DNA from 4 places in the Pseudoalteromonas ardens genome. Region 3 is predicted to be linked to each of the others. Evidence: predicted binding sites of a transcription regulator. Region 3 holds the regulator's gene; each other region holds the start of a gene.
What was found. Region 3 encodes sigma-54, which starts transcription at its own class of promoters, with help from an activator protein. Its sites were predicted from a motif close to GTTGGCACGNNNNTNGNNT; they were not measured.

Region 1 (3,145 bases), on a different contig from region 3:
TACTCATAAAAGCGTATTTAATTTTTATTAAGAATCAATCGGTTGACCAACAAGCTGAAAAGGCTTACTATTTTGACACCGCGCTGTGGCCTCTTAGTTAAATGGATATAACAGTCCCCTCCTAAGGGATAGTTGCAGGTTCGATTCCTGCAGGGGCCGCCACGTCATAGTTGATGAAGCTATACGCCTGTTTACAGTGCAAAATCTTCCTGTTTTTGTACCATGACTTCCACCAAATCATTGATCTGAATATTATTCAGCGGACGTTTTGAGATGTTTTCGGCGATCGCATTTTGTGCATTCACCTGAGTGACACGCACCTGATTAAGTGTTTTGATACTCTGTGCAAAAAACTGGTTGGTCGCGCTTTGCATATCCCGGCGATGAGAAATCGTCAGTAACTGGCCTATCTCAATACCATGGTTGCTGCCCAGGTTGATCACCAACTTGCCCTGTTCACGATGTAAAATTTTGCCTCGGCTGGGCAGACAGGACAGGGCTGAGTCCAGATCCTGGGCCACGCTGTTAAAAACGCTCTGGATCTGTTTGGCATAATTGGTACGCCAGAAGGTGTCGCTATAGACGTCAACAATCTTGGTCTTTTCGTAAGGCCAGACACCACTGACGGCATAGTGCTTTTGCCACACTTTATCCCGGGTAAGGGCATCGAATGCGACAAAATCGATTTTAAAGCTGCGCACGTATTCCTCATCCTGCCAGAATGCGTAATCATCATTCATTTGTTCCCCGGCAGCGACGTCTGTGATCTGGCTCATCAGCACATACTGACTATTACTTAGCGTGGTCAAAGAGTCGATCAGTTGTTCATCATATTCGAAGCGTTGAGTGAAAAAGGGTCGGGCATTGATCGCATGATCCAGATAAGGAATCGGCTTCACCGTCAGTTTGCGTTGTGCCAGGGTATGATACAGTCGTTCGCTGGTGGCCTTGGCAATGTCAAAAATTTGACCCAGGCGTGCCTGATGTGGCTGAATGAGCTGGCTTTGCGTGATGGTTACTTGTTTCGCAACGGCGGCCTGAGTGCATTGTTCCAGCTTGGGGAAAATATCCAGGTGCAACGTCACACTGACGATACCATCTTGTTTTTGCTCTGATACCAGGTTGATCTGCTGGATCTCGCCATGACTTTTAATCTTGATCTGATCTTGTGTTAACACCCCGTCAGCCAGTGTCTGGATACTGGATACGGTCGCACCGGAGAAGATCAGCGCCTGCGTAATGGCGTCTTGCACGGCTTCTTGTCGTGCTTCGGCCATATCTTCGGTGTGGGCATTGGCATAACCGGTGACTTCAAACCACTCTGCACTGGCCCCAAAACTGGCGGTAGCCAGTAACACACTCATAATACGCGACAATTTCATGACTTATTACCGAACTGATTGCAAATCTCTGTTCTAACTGAGCAAGTCCCGTGCCAATGGTGTTGGCAAGGTTTGTGCATACAGATTGCTTACTTGATGATATGGCCAATGGGCCACACAGAGGAGTTACCCCTATGAATCAGTTTAGAGCGCTTTGGCATCAACGGGTAGTCAGCTTGGTCAAGTCCTGTGCTGTTGTAACGGTACTGGGGCTGGCAGGATGTAGCTCTATCATAGACAAACATGTGGAATACAGTTATGTGAAACCCGACTCTTACCCGGTCCTCAAAGCCGTCGGCTATGCCCCCTTGAGTTCACAGCCAGGCGGCAGTGACAGTGAAAAAATGCTGATGGCCATTAAAGTATCCAAACTGGAAGCTTACCGTGAGTTGGCTGAACAGGTATATGGTCACAGATTAAGTGCCAGTACAACGGTACAGGGGGCTGTGGCGCAAAATGATGGTCTACGCAGCCAGGTGCAGGGTCTTATTCGTGGCGCTAAGGTTATGAAGAGCTATGCGGTTGGGGATATTTACACCACTGAGCTGGAGCTGGATATGAAGCGTGTTTACGATTTGTATATTGGCGAGGTTAAGCCACGCAAGGTGGAGCGGGTAACGTATTACTGAGCACAGCTTAGTCAATAAAACCGGCAAATTATGTCCTTTGCTTTCAGTGTGCCTTCAATTTATACTGTTTAAATATACACACTACCTCAGCGAGACTGGGGTGGATGGTCAGGTCAATAGGAGGTTTGTCGGTGCTGGACCCGAGAAATGAAGCTCAAAAAGTGCTTAGTCGTTTATGGTGTGACAGCCAGTTTCCGGTTGATCCTGTCACTATCTGTAAGTCACTAGGGCTGGAAGTTGTTGAGATGGCGTTGCCGGATAAAGTGTCCGGGGCGTTGATTAAAGAAGCCGGCGTCGATCCTGTTATCGTGTTGCATCAGGACGATCATTTAAATCGTAAGCGGTTTAGCTGTGCCCATGAGCTGGGTCATTATATTTCTCGCATAGAGTCTGACAACACAGATAAAGAATACGAATATATTGACCTCAGAGGGCCGAGTGCGTCTACCGGCGAAGACGAGGAAGAAGTGTTTGCCAATCAGTTTGCTGCAAACTTGCTGATGCCCAATGAAGAAGTGAAAAGACTGCATCGTAAGAAAGTTGCCCATTTTGAGATGGCCATTCATTTTGGTGTGTCTGTTGAAGCCCTTAAATATAAGCTCAATGCGCTGGAGCTGTTGTAATGACACAAAGCAGGGAAGCGCAAAAGGCAGAGCAGTCATCGTTTGCTGCGCAAATTAAGCATAACTTCAAAGAAAACAAGTTCACCAATGTAGATCCCATGCAAGTTCAGAAGGTCAAAGATGCTGAGTCAGATCGAGGCCTGAAGCAGAAATATGCCTGGTGGTTTATCGGGATTTTGGTTGTTCAGTTATTCATTATGAATTTAGTGCTGGTGCTGGTTGGTATGGATAAGTTGCACTTTGAGGAGTGGACACTTAATTTATATATGGCCGGTACTCTGGCTGAAGTATTTGGTGTGATCCTGGTGATCACCAAAAACTTGTTTCCCACCAAAGCTGAGTAGATATAGCCTGAACACTCAGGCTTTGAGGTTTTTAACCAACTCACCCATGTTAGACACCACACTGCCATCCTGACCATAGGTCATTGAGGTTGGCGCACCAATCAAAATGTCTTTAAGTTCACGCACAGTGAGTTGTGCCTGATGTGCCGCTTGTGCGTTTACGTCGT
Region 2 (3,145 bases), on a different contig from region 3:
CACACTACCGCTGTTTTCACGCAGAGTTTGCTGATCGCTGGGGGCCGTAATTTTTGCCTGATAAGAGACGGTGGGTGTGGATTGCGTGGGCGTTAAAATACTGGTGTCGGTGGCAGGCATGGTGAGCATATTGGTGCTCAGTTTTACTTTCTCAGAGCCTTTTTTCGGCACGTCTGAGTAGACCCAGTTGCCGTTTTCGTCTTTCCAGCGGTAGACCTTTTGATCTGACACAGCACTTGCGCTGAACACCAAACAGAGAATCACCCAATAAAGCCGCAACACGATTTCACCTTGCTTAAAAGACACACATTACCAGCTATAACTTTAGTGCTTTTAGCGCAAGTTTACCATTGCACCGGCATCAAAAAAGCCCGCATTGCGGGCTTGAGAACACATATGATTTAAGAGCGCAGAGTCAGCCTGTTCTTTCACGACCAGCGAACTGATCAGTGAGTGAATACAGCTGAAATAAGCATTCCGGATCGCGCAGTGTGTCAGCTATAGCAGCTCACACACACCAGAACACTGAAAACCAGCTTATACGCTGTAGTACATTTCGAACTCAACCGGGTGAGTTGTCATGTTCAGCTTTTCAACTTCCTGAGATTTCAATGCGATGTACGCGTCGATCAGGTCGTTAGTGAATACGCCACCCTGGATCAGGAATTCACGGTCTGCGTCCAGAGAGTCCAGTGCTTCTTGCAGTGAAGAGGCAACGGTAGGGATCTCTGCAGCTTCTTCAGCTGGCAGGTCGTATAGGTCTTTGTCCATTGCATCGCCAGGGTGGATCTTGTTTTTGATTCCATCAAGGCCTGCCATCAGCATGGCAGAGAATGCCAGGTAAGGGTTGGCAGTTGGATCCGGGAAGCGGACTTCAATACGACGTGCTTTTTCAGACGGTACAACCGGAATACGGATGGATGCTGAACGGTTACGTGCAGAGTACGCCAGCATAACAGGTGCTTCGAAGCCAGGTACCAAACGCTTGTAAGAGTTAGTTGAAGCATTGGCGAAAGCATTGATGGCTTTAGCGTGCTTGATGATACCACCGATGTAGTAAAGCGCGTCTTCTGACAGGCCGCCGTATTTGTCGCCAGCAAAGATGTTTTTACCATCTTTACCCAGTGACTGGTGACAGTGCATACCTGAACCGTTATCGCCAACTACTGGCTTAGGCATGAAGGTTGCCGTTTTGCCATACAGGTGTGCCATGTTGTGGATAACGTATTTCATTTCCTGAATTTCGTCAGCCTTGATAACCATTGTATTGAAGCGCGTTGCGATCTCGTTCTGACCCGCTGTTGCTACTTCGTGGTGGTGTGCTTCTACAACCTGACCCATTTCTTCCAGAACAAGACAGGTTGCACTACGCCAGTCACCTGACGAATCAACTGGTGCAACCGGGAAGTAGCCGCCTTTGACGCCAGGACGGTGGCCCATGTTGCCTTCTTCGTAGCTTTTGTCTGAGTTCCAGCTCGCTTCTTGTGCATCAATTTTGTACATAGAGCCAGACATATCTGTTTTGAACTTCACGTCGTCAAACAGAAAGAACTCAGGCTCTGGGCCAAACAATACTGTGTCAGCAATGCCAGTTGAACGCATGTAGTCTTCAGCACGTTTTGCGACAGAGCGCGGATCACGCTCGTAACCTTGCATGGTTGAAGGCTCAAGCACGTCACAACGTACAATCAGTGTGGTCTCTTCTGAGAAAGGGTCTAATTTAGCAGTCGTTGCATCTGGCATCAGTACCATGTCTGATTCGTTGATGCCTTTCCAGCCTGCGATAGATGAGCCGTCGAACATTTTGCCATCTTCAAAGAAGTCTTCATCGGCCTGGTGATGAGGAATAGAAACGTGTTGCTCTTTACCTTTAGTATCCGTGAAACGTAAATCAACGAATTTAACGTCATGTTCTTTAATAAGATCTAAAACCGATTGTGACATGTGTCCTCCGACTCGTAGGGTTATATTTTGTTGCAGTGCTCTGCATTTGCGCACTACTAAGCGTTATTCGTGCCAATTTTTTAACTACATGTTTATAAAGGATTTAGTTTGTGTCTAAACAAATAAAAAACAGTTTTGCACTAATTTGGTGCGTTAAGAATGCTGTTAATGCACCACATAGGTGCGTTATGCACGGTTTTAATCTAGCACAGTTGAAACCGTATCCGGCGGGTGAGCGCGTATTTTATTTTTCGCCGGGGTGGCAAGTTACATGGACAGAATTAAGGAGCCTGAACGGCAGTGCACAGACCCGATGAGTCGTATCTTATAAGGACATAATGCCGGAGCTTGCTGTGATATGTCAGAGTGCAACCAGCATGAGCAAAGGCTGTGAGCAAGGTTCAGATTATCTTGGTCTGAGCGGGGTTTTTGACTCAATAGTCAATTTCTTTCAATACGATGCGAGCCGTCATACTGACTTCACGCTTGTCTGTCAGGATTAAAGTTTGTGGCCGGATTCGGGAGCAGGTGCTCAGGTATACACTTGTTGCCTTAATAACAGTCCTTACTGTTTTTGCTCTTCCGAGTCGGTTCATTGGGCGCAGACAATTGCGTGTTTAGGCATACTGAGCAGAAAAAAACGCTGGATAAACTTTCATCTGTCACATTATTAGGGGATAATACGCGACCTTTAATTGTGGATCGGCATCTTAGGTGCGCATTTTTGCGCGATTCGACTAGGATCACTGAGGGCCAACTTCTCTGAGTAAAAATATGAGCATTGAAAAGTTAAGAAATATCGCGATCATCGCGCACGTTGACCATGGTAAAACTACCCTAGTCGATAAGCTGCTGGAACAATCTGGCACATTAGAGACACGCGGTGGCAACGAAGAGCGTGTCATGGACTCGAATGATATTGAAAAAGAGCGTGGCATCACCATCCTGGCGAAAAACACCGCCATCGAGTGGAATGACTACCACATCAATATCGTAGACACCCCGGGACACGCCGACTTTGGTGGTGAGGTAGAACGTGTACTTTCAATGGTTGACTCAGTATTGCTACTGGTTGATGCCCAAGAAGGTCCAATGCCACAAACGCGTTTCGTAACGCAAAAAGCATTCGCACTGGGTCTGAAGCCTATCGTTGTTATCAACAAAATCGACAAGCCAGGCGCACGTCCTGATTGGGTTATGG
Region 3 (3,145 bases):
ATGGAAAAGAAGCTGATCAGCGCACAGCGCGGGGAGCAAGAACAAAACCGCGTGAGAACCATTCTGTTACCTGAAAAAGAGAACCCCCAACAACCACAAGAGAAGGGGAATCCGTGAGTAAATTAACCGCCACCGCACTGGCCAAAAGTTATAAGGGCAGACAGGTTGTTAAAAACGTTGAGTTAAGCGTTGAAGCTGGCAGTATTGTTGGCCTCCTTGGCCCAAATGGTGCAGGTAAAACCACCACTTTTTATATGATTGTCGGATTGGTGCCCAGTGACAAGGGCAGCATACACATCGACGAACAAGACATTACCTTATTGCCGATGCACAGCCGGGCAAGACTAGGTATTGGTTACCTGCCACAAGAGTCCTCTATTTTTCGCAAGCTGACCGTCTATCAAAACCTGATGGCCATTTTAGAAACCCGTAAAGAGCTGAATAAAGAACAACGAGAAGTCATCCTCAATGAACTGTTAGATGAGTTTAATATCCAGCATATTCGCGATAGCCAGGGTATGGCGCTATCGGGCGGTGAACGACGCCGGGTAGAAATTGCCCGTGCCCTTGCGGCAGATCCAAAATTTATCTTATTAGATGAGCCTTTCGCTGGCGTTGATCCCATTTCAGTGTTAGATATAAAGAAAATTATAGAGCACCTGAAAAACCGTGGGATAGGCGTACTGATCACCGACCACAACGTGCGTGAAACGCTGGACGTCTGTGAGAAAGCTTATATAGTGTCACATGGTGAACTGATAGCAGCAGGCACCCCGGAGCATGTTCTGGCCGATCAAACTGTGCGGGATGTCTACCTAGGTGAGCAATTCAGGCTATAGTTATAAAATTAGAAGTAAATAACAAAAAGGATTGTTAGAGATACATGAGGCAATCGCTACAGCTGCGCATGGGGCAGCAACTGACAATGACACCACAACTGCAGCAGGCTATTCGTCTGTTACAGTTGAGTACGCTAGATCTCCAACAAGAAATCCAAGAAGCGCTTGATAGCAACCCTTTGTTGGAAGTGGAAGAAGGTGAGTCTGAATCACAAGACAATGAAACTCAGTCCAAGTCGGATTCCGATTTGGAACAACCTACAACGAGTGACAACGACAGCTATGAAGAGGCGGCTGTCAGCGACTACGAACAAGACAGCGATGCTGCACTGAACAAAGACACCGTCAGCGACGATTTGGCAATGGACGTAACCTGGGACGAGTACATCAGTGCTGCCCCGGCAAGCAGTTCAGGCCCAATGCCAGAAGACGAAACCATTTACCAGGGTAAAACCACTGAAACATTGCAAGAGTACCTGATGTGGCAGCTGGAACTGACGCCTTTTAGCCCTACAGACAGAGCCATCGCCCTTGCAATTGTAGAAGCAGTTGACGATGCTGGTCTGTTGACCATCAGCTGCGAAGACATCGTCGATAGCATGAATCAGGACAACGATGAAGAGCCGATTGAGCAGGATGAAGTAGAGGCCGTACTGAAACGGATCCAATTATTTGATCCTGTTGGGATTGCGGCACGCAGCCTGCAAGAATGCCTGTGCATTCAGCTCAACCAGTTTGACCCAAACACCCCTTGGCTTGCACAGACCAAAGAAATCCTGACTGAGCACATCGATCTGTTAGCCAGCCGGGATTACCGCACTTTGATGAAAAAAACCAAACTCAAAGAAGCGGATCTGAAAGAAGTAATGACCCTGATCCACGGCCTAAACCCGAAACCCGCCGCGAGCATAGTACAGGAAGAAGCAGACTATGTGATCCCGGATGTGTCGGTTAAAAAAGTGAAAGGTCGCTGGGTTGTTGAACTCAATCCCGATTCAATGCCAAAAATTAGAGTGAATGACCACTACGCTGCTATGTCCCGTTCAGTCAAGTCGAGCACAGACAGTCAGTTTATTCGTTCACACCTGCAAGAGGCAAAATGGTTCATCAAGAGCCTGGAAAGCCGCAATGAAACTTTATTAAAAGTTACTAATTGCATTGTGCAGCAACAACAGGCATTCTTTGAACATGGCCCCGAGGCAATGAAGCCGATGGTACTGAATGATGTGGCCGAAATGGTCGACATGCATGAGTCCACGATTTCACGTGTAACAACGCAAAAGTATATGCACACGCCACGCGGTATCTATGAGTTGAAGTATTTCTTCTCAAGCCATGTCAGCACTGAAAACGGAGGAGAATGCTCTTCGACTGCAATCAGAGCATTGATCAAAAAGCTAATTGCCGCGGAAAACACTGCTAAACCATTGAGTGACAGCAAGATTGCGGATGTATTGGCAGATCAAGGGATCAAAGTGGCTAGACGTACAATTGCCAAATACCGAGAGTCTTTGGCTATCCCACCGTCCAATCAGCGCAAAAGCCTGATTTAGACGTAACTACAGAAGGAAAATGCTTATGCAACTAAATTTAACTGGTCGACATGTAGAAATCACCGATTCGTTAAGAGACTATGTAACAAACAAGTTTGCGAAGCTAGAAAGGCACTTTGATCACATCAATAATGTGCATGTTATCCTAGATGTCGAAAAGCTCATCCAAAAAGCAGAAGCCACATTACATGTGAACGGGGGAGAAATTTTTGCCTCAACCGAACACCGGGATATGTATGCCGCAATAGACGGACTTATCGATAAGCTTGACCGCCAGGTGATCAAGCACAAAGAGAAGCTAACTCGACACTAATCATGAAACTAAGCTCATTGATTTCACAGGACTGCAGCAAAGCTGCGGTCCTTTTTAATAGTAAGAAACGTATTTTAGAGTACATCAGTGAGTTGGCTCAAAGCCAGCTTCCAGACAGTAATGCCCATGATATCCTTGATGCACTGTTGAGCCGCGAAAAACTCGGAAGTACGGGGATAGGAAAAGGGATTGCACTGCCCCATGGCCGCATGCCAGGCATAGATAAAGTGGTTGCTATGCTGCTTGTTAATCAGCAAGGCATTGCCTTTGATGCCATTGACAATCAACCCGTCGACATTTTTGTGGCACTCATCGTACCCGAGGGAGAAAATCAACAACATTTGCAGACCTTAGCAACGATCGCTGATAAACTTAAAAACAAGGTGTTTTGTAAACGTATCAGGCAAGCTCACAATGATCAGGAGTTATTCTCGATAATT
Region 4 (3,145 bases), on a different contig from region 3:
TGTTTTCACTGTTGGTCAGTGACGTACAAATGGGCGCCATGAGTGGCTTAGACTTGCTCAGGACAGTGAAACTTAATTACCCAGATTTACCTGTGCTGATGATGACGGCCTACGCCACCATAGACGATGCGGTTGAAGCGATGCGCCTTGGGGCGATTGATTATATGGCAAAACCTTTTGCACCTGAAGTATTGCTGAATATGGTTAGCCGCTACATGCCGGAAAAAGCGAAAGAGACCGATGGTCCGGTGGTGGCAGACAGTAAAAGCCTGGAGCTGCTTGAGCTCGCCAAAAAAGTGGCGCGCTCAGATGCCAGTGTAATGGTGCTGGGTCCGAGTGGTTCAGGTAAAGAGGTACTTGCTCGTTATATTCACGACCGTTCAGAGCGTGCTGATCAGCCATTTGTGGCAATTAACTGTGCTGCCATTCCCGAAAATATGCTGGAAGCGACTTTGTTTGGGTATGAAAAAGGCGCTTTTACCGGTGCGATTACAGCCTGCCCAGGTAAGTTTGAGCAAGCACAGAAAGGAACAATACTACTAGACGAAATTACTGAAATGGATCTGGGCTTGCAAGCCAAGTTATTAAGGGTATTGCAGGAACGAGAAGTCGAGCGACTGGGTGGTCGTAAAACCATCGAGCTGGATGTTCGGGTCCTGGCAACCAGTAACCGCGACCTCAAAGAGGCGGTGAATGACGGAGTTTTCCGGGAAGACCTTTATTACAGACTGAATGTCTTTCCACTGACCTGGCTGCCGTTGGCTGAGCGCAGCGGAGATATTGTGCCACTAGCAGCGCATCTGTTACAGCGTCACTGTGACAAAGCCGGTAAAGTGACGCCTGTATTGTCTCAATGTGCTAAAAACAAACTCATGAGCCACGCCTGGCCTGGTAACGTCAGAGAGTTAGATAATGTCGTGCAGCGGGCGCTTATTCTGCAGCAGGGGGCGACCATTGCTGCTGACGATATTTTCATCGAAAATTTTGCGCCGGTGCTCACAACTGCTGCACAACCGCCACTGACGGAGCCTGCTGAATTTGCCTCAAATGATAGTGAGCCTGCTGATCAGATCACCGTGAACATGAGCGAGGATGCAGAGGGGCTGAGCTACAAAGAGGAGCTTCAGGATAAGGAACACCAAATTATTCTCGATACGTTGAACCGCTGCAATGGCAAACGTAAAGATGTTGCCGAGTTACTCGGGATCAGTCCCAGAACACTCAGATATAAGCTGGCAAGAATGCGCGATTTGGGTTTACCTGTGCCAGCCTAAGCATTTAACCACGACATCCGGGCAACCATTTGCCCGGATTAATGACCTTCCTGTGATCGGTTAGTATAACTGTCAAAAATTCGACCCTCTAAAGCTGCTTGTAACTCATTGTTTCTACTTTGTTTTATATTGGCATGCTTTGTGCATTATTCAAGTTATGTATAACTCACAAAGTGAGCCAGACCATGAAAATTCAATCTACCGGACTTTATCAGGAAATGCAGGCAATGGCCTCCGAGGCCGGCCGTGTCAGACCCCAGGATCCGAACAAATTGCCTGTCCAGGCAACGGCGGCAACCTCAAGTGCCCAGTTTGGCGATCTACTCAGCGATGCACTCAATACGGTTGCAGGACTACAGCGTGATGCCAAAGAGAAAGTGACTGCGGTTGAAATGGGTGACCGCAGCGTCTCTCTGGCGGAAGCAATGATAGCCAAAAATAAATCATCAGTGGCCTTTGATGCGACCATGCAAGTCAGAAATAAGCTGATAGAAGCATATAAAGACATCATGAGCATGCCGGTATAAACAGAGTTTAGTGGAGAGTAATCGTGGCTACCAATCAATCAACCGATCTGGCACTTGCTGACGGACAATCCGTTCCGGGAGCCGGTGCTGATACAGATACGCAACAAGAGCAAAAATCAGGCTACTTTAGTGCTTTGAGCGGTGTTGATATGCTCCGCCAGATTACTTTGGTGATCGCACTGGCTATCTGTCTGGCAATCGCTATCTTCATCATTATCTGGGCTCGTCAGCCAGATATGCGTCCATTAGGTCAGTACCCAACTGAAGAGCTGGTTCAGACACTGGACTTTCTGGATGCGCAGAAAATCGAATATGACCTGGATGGCAATACCATCATGGTTGCAGAGTCTGACTATCAGGACATTAAACTGAGAATGGCGCGTGACGGATTCAGCCAGGCACCAAGCAGTGGTACTGATATTCTGATGCAGGACATGGGGTTTGGCGTGAGCCAACGTCTTGAACGTGAACGTCTTAAACACAGCCGTGAGCAACAGTTAGCGCGTACTATCGAAGAGCTACAAGACATCAACCGTGCTAAAGTTCTGCTGGCGATTCCGAAAGAAAATGTTTTTGCACGACGTGAAAAGCAGCCGTCAGCGACTGTGGTGCTGACATTAAAACGTGGCCGTACACTGGACAGTGAAGAAGTTGATTCCATTGTAGATATTGTTGCTTCAGCGGTGCAGGGCCTGACGCCGGCACGTGTTACTGTGACAGATCAAAATGGTCGTCTGCTTAATTCCGGCTCACAGGACTCTCTGGCTGCGCGCTCTCGTAAAGAATATGAAATCGAGCGTAAGCGTGAGCAGGAATATCTGGAAAAAATTGACAGCATCATGATCCCAGTAGTAGGACTGGGTAAGTATACCGCTCAGGTTGATCTGACGATGGACTTCAGTGCGGTTGAAGAAACCCAAAAACGCTTCAACCCCGACTTACCCGCGGTGCGCAGTGAGACGACCTTTGAAGAAAATAATGTCGGTGGCCTGGCTGTGGGTATTCCTGGTGCACTCACCAATCAGCCACCGGTGAATTCCAATATTCCTGAAGTGGCAGGTCAGGGCAATGGTACGGGCACGACACCGTCACGTGTTCACAAAGAGGCCACACGTAACTATGAACTGGATACCACCATTTCACACAAGCGTCAGCAAACTGGCGTGATCCGTCGCATCAGTGTTTCAGTGGCGGTGGACTACATGAACAAGCCAGATGCTGAAGGCAATATGGTAATGACTGCGCGCTCACAGGAAGAGCTCAACAATATACGTCGTTTATTGCAAGGTGGCGTAGGCTTTGATATGCAGCGTGGTGATGCGCTGGAAGTGGTGACTGTACCTT

Region 1: a site for sigma-54 is predicted at 1,422-1,440, ahead of QNM19_RS15820 (flagellar assembly protein T N-terminal domain-containing protein). Genes of this name have one in related genera too.
Region 2: a site for sigma-54 is predicted at 2,003-2,021, ahead of glnA (glutamate--ammonia ligase). Genes of this name have one in related genera too.
Region 4: a site for sigma-54 is predicted at 1,403-1,421, ahead of fliE (flagellar hook-basal body complex protein FliE). Genes of this name have one in related genera too.

What each region holds. Positions count from the first base shown of each region.
Region 1 covers NZ_JASJUV010000005.1:61,867-65,011, forward strand. Annotated here, with positions in the region: tRNA gene QNM19_RS15815 (tRNA-Arg) at 88-162, shown strand; gene QNM19_RS15820 (flagellar assembly protein T N-terminal domain-containing protein) at 192-1,382, opposite strand; gene QNM19_RS15825 (LPP20 family lipoprotein) at 1,517-2,011, shown strand; gene QNM19_RS15830 (ImmA/IrrE family metallo-endopeptidase) at 2,143-2,634, shown strand; gene QNM19_RS15835 (hypothetical protein) at 2,634-2,978, shown strand; gene flgN (flagellar protein FlgN) at 2,994-3,145, opposite strand, start outside.
Region 2 covers NZ_JASJUV010000011.1:138,059-141,203, reverse strand. Annotated here, with positions in the region: gene QNM19_RS23235 (DUF4124 domain-containing protein) at 1-306, opposite strand, end outside; gene glnA (glutamate--ammonia ligase) at 538-1,944, opposite strand; gene typA (translational GTPase TypA) at 2,719-3,145, shown strand, end outside.
Region 3 covers NZ_JASJUV010000003.1:43,455-46,599, reverse strand. Annotated here, with positions in the region: gene lptA (lipopolysaccharide transport periplasmic protein LptA) at 1-117, shown strand, start outside; gene lptB (LPS export ABC transporter ATP-binding protein) at 114-839, shown strand; gene QNM19_RS10990 (RNA polymerase factor sigma-54) at 884-2,392, shown strand; gene hpf (ribosome hibernation promoting factor) at 2,418-2,705, shown strand; gene QNM19_RS10980 (PTS sugar transporter subunit IIA) at 2,708-3,145, shown strand, end outside.
Region 4 covers NZ_JASJUV010000006.1:255,230-258,374, reverse strand. Annotated here, with positions in the region: gene QNM19_RS18405 (sigma-54-dependent transcriptional regulator) at 1-1,274, shown strand, start outside; gene fliE (flagellar hook-basal body complex protein FliE) at 1,460-1,801, shown strand; gene fliF (flagellar basal-body MS-ring/collar protein FliF) at 1,822-3,145, shown strand, end outside.